2 regions of the Pantoea sp. XAF26B01_ASV70 genome follow, and region 1 is predicted to be linked to the other one. Evidence: predicted binding sites of a transcription regulator. Region 1 holds the regulator's gene; the other holds the start of a gene.
The links. Region 1 encodes PurR, which represses purine synthesis genes. Its sites were predicted from a motif close to CANGCAAACGTTTGCNTG; they were not measured.

Region 1 (3,069 bases):
TGATATAAGACGCTGAAAATGTTCATTTTCAGCACAATTGCGTGGGTTGCAAAGATTAATATTAAAAGGCATTACAGTTTTTAAAAGAACTGGACTAGAATGGCCTGGGCGCTGATCCTGGATCAGATTAATCTCAACTTTGTCGCGGTGCGTAGTGGCCCTGACAACTTAACTAATCAACGGACTATGCGTTTAATCATTACGTTTTTCATGCTGGCCTTTGCGCAACTGTTTTTCAACATCGCCGCTGCGTCGCCTCACGCGCCGGTGAACGTCAGTACGCATAAAGCAGAGAAAAAGAGTGCGCGCGACGATGAGCGTCGCAAGCGTCGCCCGGTCAAAACGGTGACGAAAAAGACTCGCCTCAGCCCGGTTCAAAAACTAAAAACAAAAAAACTGAAAAAAGTCGAACTCACCGCGAAACAGACGCCTGCTAAGAAGACCTCGCTAAAAACCGCCCGTCTCAGTAAGAACAAAGAGAAAAAACGTTATGGTCATCAGCGCCTGCTGAAAACCGCTGAGGTCACCACCAGCGAGACCGGCACGATTAAGATGAGCAAATCTCACCGTCAGCGCTACCAGAAGGCCCGCGAAACCGCGATGACCAAGCTGATGGGTCAGTTGGGTAAACCCTATCAGTGGGGCGGCACCTCTCCCCATACCGGTTTCGATTGCAGCGGCCTGGTCTGGTACGCCTATAAAGATCTGGTGAAGTTTAAGATCCCACGTACCGCTAACGAGATGTACCACCTGCGTGACGCCGCGCCGATCAAGCGTGAGTCGCTGGAGAAAGGCGATCTGGTCTTCTTCCGTATCAATGGTCGTGGTACTGCGGACCATGTCGGCGTTTACCTGGGTGATGGCAAGTTTATCCAGTCGCCACGCACCGGCAAAGATATTCAGATCAGCGCTTTAGGAGAAGATTACTGGCAGCGCCACTATATTGGTGCCCGTCGGGTGATGACGCCAAAAACCATACGCTGAGCAGCAGAACAACCAGAAGAGAGCCGGGATAATCCCGGCTTTTTTTTTAGTGCAGAATAGCGGTAAAACTAAAGGCCACAATCATCAGCAGACAGCCCGCGGTGGTCATTAAAGCCAGTTTAAGATCGGTACTCATTGCTTGCTCCTTAGTCACACAATCAGTAGGGGTATCGCATTTTCCCACAGGGCCCGGTAAAAATCTCGTTTTATCCGTTCAGCCTTGTTAGAATCCCGCCTTTGTTGCGCAACGCGCGCAACCCTGATTCCGTTTGCGCACGTTTTCAGGCGCTTTTACGCCGCCAGCGGCCTGTTGACTGGCCTTAAAAGCTGCATTTTTGCGGAAAAAACCCTGAGCAGACGCAAACGTTTAACACTACGCTTATCATAGAGTTAGATAAGCACCGGAGTCCGATTTTCATGGCAACAATTAAAGATGTGGCGAAACGCGCTGGCGTCTCAACGACCACCGTTTCGCACGTCATCAATAAAACCCGCTTTGTGGCTGAAGAGACGCGCAACGCGGTCTGGCAGGCGATTAAAGAACTGCACTACTCGCCGAGCGCCGTGGCGCGCAGCCTGAAAGTGAACCACACCAAAACGCTGGGCCTGCTTGCCACCTCCAGCGAAGCGCCCTATTTCGCTGAAATTATCGAAGCGGTTGAAAATCACTGCTTTGACAAAGGCTATACGCTGATTCTGGGTAATGCGCATAACGATCTGCAAAAACAGCGCGCCTATCTCAGCATGATGGCGCAGAAACGCGTCGATGGGCTGCTGGTGATGTGCTCTGAATATCCGGACGATCTGCTGCAGATGCTGGAAGAGAACCGCAATATCCCGATGGTGGTGATGGACTGGGGCGAGTCGCGCGCCGACTTCACCGACACGGTACTGGATAATGCTTTCCAGGGCGGCTATCTGGCGGGACGCTATCTGATTGAACGCGGACACCGGGATATTGGTGCAATCCCCGGCCAGATGGAGCGTAACACCGGTGGCGGACGTCATGCCGGTTTCCTGAAGGCGATGGAAGAAGCGGGTATTCAGCCACGCGCCGAGTGGATTGTGCAGGGTGACTTTGAGCCGGAGTCGGGCTATCAGGCGATGCAGCAGATCCTGTCGCAGAAGCAGCGTCCGACGGCGGTGTTCTGTGGCGGTGACATCATGGCGATGGGCGCGATTTGCGCCGCCGACGAGATGGGTTTGCGCGTCCCCCAGGATATTTCGGTGATCGGCTATGACAACGTGCGCAACGCCCGCTATTTTGCACCGGCCCTGACCACGGTGCATCAGCCTAAAGCCCAGCTGGGTGAGAAAGCGCTGGAAATGCTGCTGGACCGCATTACCAGTAAGCGCGAAGTGTCACAAACGATTGAGGTCCATCCCACGCTGATTGAGCGCCGTTCCGTGGCCGATGGCCCGTTCCGCGACTATCGCCGTTAATGCTCGCTTAACCACTCCTGATTAAGCGTTTGCGCATCACCCAGATAGCTGAGCAACCAGCCTGTCGCGGGTGATGCGCGATCTTCTGCCCAGCTGACGCAGCATGGACTGTCCGGAAACGCCACCGGCAGCGTCAGTTCAACCAGCTCGCCGCTGTCGAGCAGTGGCCTGGCCAGGTGACCGGGCACCATCGCCACACACAATCCCGCCTGCACGCACTCCAGCCCGGTTTGCCACTCCGGCACCACCAGCCGGCGCTGGTTATCCAGCGTCCATGTCATACGACGCGGCAGTGCGCGAGAAGTATCTTCCAGCACAAGGGAGGGCCAGCTCCGCAGCGTGTCATCATCTATCTGGCTCGCCTGTGTCAGAGGATGGTCGGGCGCAACCACGCAGCGCCAGTTAAGCGTGCCCATATCCCGAAAAGCAAAGCGTCCGCCCACCGGTATCGCCTGAGTGGCACCAATCGCCACTTCCACCCGGCCATCGGCCAGCGCATCCCAGACGCCGTTAAAGACTTCATAGCTGATAATCAGCTCCATATCGGGAAAGTGGCGATAGAAATCTTTGACCAGTTGTCGGGTGCGCTGAGGTTTAGCGATACGGTCAACGGCTATGCTTAGCTGGCCGCGCCAGCCGTTA
Region 2 (3,069 bases), 480 kb from region 1:
AGTAAGTTATGGCGGTGAGCGTCTGCTCACCGCACACGTTTATCCCTGAACCGTGACCGCTGCTGCGCTGGCAACGGCACGCGCAATCGCCTGATCGGTGCTGTCACCGCTGGCGAGCGCCACGCCCAGCCGACGCTGGCCGCTGATTTCCGGCTTGCCGAACAGGCGCAGTTGCAGACCGGCACCCAGCGCCGCTTCGACATTCACAAACTGCACATTCTGGCTGGTCAGTTGCGGCAGAATAACGGCGGACGCTGACGGACCATACTGGCGAATCGCGCCAATCGGCAGACCGAGAAACGCCCGCACGTGCAGCGCAAACTCTGACAGATCCTGCGAAATCAGCGTCACCATGCCGGTGTCGTGAGGACGCGGAGAAACTTCGCTGAACACCACCTCATCACCGCAGACAAACAGCTCAACGCCAAACAAGCCATAGCCACCCAGCGCCTTAACCACCTGCGCGGCAACATCCTGCGCCCGCTGCAGCGCCACATCACTCATCTGCTGCGGCTGCCAGGATTCACGGTAATCGCCATCCTCCTGACGGTGACCAATTGGCGCACAGAAATGAATGCCATCGACTGCACTGATGGTGAGCAGGGTGATCTCGAAATCGAAGTCGACAACGCCTTCGACAATGACGCGTCCGGCACCCGCGCGGCCACCCTGTTGCGCATAGTCCCAGGCGTTATCGAGCTGGCTGGCGTTGCGGATAAAGCTCTGACCTTTGCCGGATGAACTCATCACCGGCTTCACAATGCAGGGAAAGCCGATTTCGGTAGCCGCTTCATCAAAGCGTGCCTTGCTATCGGCAAAGCGATAGCGGGAGGTCGGCAGAGAGAGCTCTTCAGCCGCCAGCCGACGAATGCCTTCGCGGTTCATGGTCAGCCGGGCGGCACGGGCAGTCGGCACCACGCGCTGGCCTTGCTGCTCCAGCTCAACCAGCGTCTCCGTGGCGATAGCTTCGATTTCCGGTACGACAAAATCAGGCTTCTCTTCAGCAATCAGCGCAGCCAGTGCCGCGCCATCCAGCATGTTAATCACATGGCTGCGATGGGCGACGTGCATCGCCGGGGCATCGGCGTAACGATCAACCGCGATCACTTCCACACCCAGACGCTGACACTCCAGCGCCACCTCTTTACCCAGTTCACCTGAACCCAATAGCATCACACGCGTTGCTGCCGGACGCAGCGCTGTTCCGAGAGTCGTCATACATTCACCTAAGCAGTCAAAATTCGCGCGCAAGTATAAACGAAAACGTTTGCGTTCTCATCTTTCGTCCATCTGACACGACCTTTTGCCTTACTTTTCCCGCTCTGACGTTTCCTGACATCCTTTTCGTCAGGATAGCGGACTGACATCTTAAAAGGAGTGGATGATGAATAACTGGTTGCAACAAATTCAGTCGGTACTGACGAAGAAGGGCGGTGAGGGCAAATCGGGCGGCGGCTTAAGCGACATGCTGGCGCCGGGTGCGCTGGGCGGCCTGGCCGGTATGCTGATTGCCAGTAAATCGTCGCGAAAACTGCTGACAAAATATGGCGGCAAGGCGCTGATTATCGGTGGCGGTGCGGCTGCGGGCGCGGTGTTATGGAACAAATACAAGCAGCGGGTCAGCGAAGCGCACCAGAATGAACCTGACTTTGGCGTGGCGCAAACGCCGGTTAACCTGCGGGCCGAACGTCTGGTGACGGCGCTGGTGTTTGCCGCCAAAAGCGACGGGCACATTGACGATCAGGAACGTGCAGCGATTGAGCAGAATATTCATCAGTCTGGCTACGGTCAGGAAGCGGAACAGCTGATCCAGAAAGCGATGAACCGCCCGCTGGATCCGCAGTGGCTGGCCGCCGATGTGAAGAACGAGGAGGAGGCGCTGGAACTCTACTTCCTGAGCTGTGCCGCCATCGACGTTGATCACTTCATGGAGCGCAGCTATCTCTCCGCGCTGGGCGACGCGCTGAAAATCCCCCAGGATGTTCGCGACGGCATCCAGCAGGATCTTGAGGCTGAGAAAGCCCGTTTACCCGCCAGTTAATCCCTCTGATATTCCGCTGGCGGGTCACAGGATGTGATCCGCCAGCGACTGCTTCTCAACCTATACCTGGCTTCCCGCTGCTGAAGTGTTACGCTTACAGATCATTACGTTCACGGAGACGGATGGATGAAAGCACCCATCGCAAAAAAAATACCCCACGAGATGACGCTGCACGGCGAGACGCGCGTTGACGACTACTACTGGCTGCGCGACGACAAGCGCGAAAACAGCGAGGTCCTTGATTACCTGCGTGCCGAAAACAACTACGGCAAAAAAATCATGTCGTCACAGCAGCCACTGCAGGACCGGGTATTAAAAGAGATTATCGATCGGCTGCCGCCTGAAGATCACTCAGTGCCCTATGTGAAAAATGGCTACCGTTATCAGAGCCGCTACCAGAGCGGTAACGAATACCCGGCCTATTACCGCCAGCCCGCCGCGAGCGATGAGTCTGGCGAATGGAGCCTGCTGCTGGATGCCAACCAGCGCGCCTCGCACAGTGATTTCTACACCATGGGCGCGCTGCATATCAGTCCGGATAACCGGGTCATGGCGCTGGCTGAAGATTTCCTGTCTCGCCGGCAATATGGCATCCGCTTCCGTAACCTGCAAAGTGGCAGTTGGTACCCTGAAGTGCTGAGTAACGCCTCTTCCAGCTTCGCGTGGGGTAACGACTCGCGCACCCTTTACTATGTGCGAAAACACCCGCAGACGCTGCTTTCTTATCAGGTGTGGCGACACGAGCTGGGTACGCCGCAGTTCGACGACCAGCTGGTCTATGAAGAGCAGGATGACACTTATCATCTCAGCGTACATAAGACCACCTCCAAGCAGTTCATCATGATTGCCCTCTACAGCACCAACACCAGCGAAATTCAGCTGATTGATGCGAACTTCCCCGACGCGCAGCCGCATGTGTTTTTGCCACGCCGCCGCGATCATGAGTACAGCATCGACCACTACGATCATCAGTTCTTCATTCGATCCAACCGGGAAGGCGAGAACTTCGGGCTTTACCGCAGCCGCTA

Region 2: a site for PurR is predicted at 1,257-1,274, ahead of purT (formate-dependent phosphoribosylglycinamide formyltransferase). Genes of this name have one in related genera too.

The regions. Positions count from the first base shown of each region.
Region 1 covers NZ_CM137251.1:2,374,248-2,377,316, forward strand. The annotation lists gene ACX8ZY_RS11115 (C40 family peptidase) at 187-984, shown strand; gene cydH (cytochrome bd-I oxidase subunit CydH) at 1,031-1,120, opposite strand; gene purR (HTH-type transcriptional repressor PurR) at 1,402-2,427, shown strand; gene punR (DNA-binding transcriptional activator PunR) at 2,424-3,069, opposite strand, start outside.
Region 2 covers NZ_CM137251.1:1,892,781-1,895,849, forward strand. The annotation lists gene ACX8ZY_RS08805 (bifunctional 4-hydroxy-2-oxoglutarate aldolase/2-dehydro-3-deoxy-phosphogluconate aldolase) at 1-5, shown strand, start outside; gene purT (formate-dependent phosphoribosylglycinamide formyltransferase) at 40-1,218, opposite strand; gene ACX8ZY_RS08815 (tellurite resistance TerB family protein) at 1,385-2,041, shown strand; gene ACX8ZY_RS08820 (prolyl oligopeptidase family serine peptidase) at 2,168-3,069, shown strand, end outside.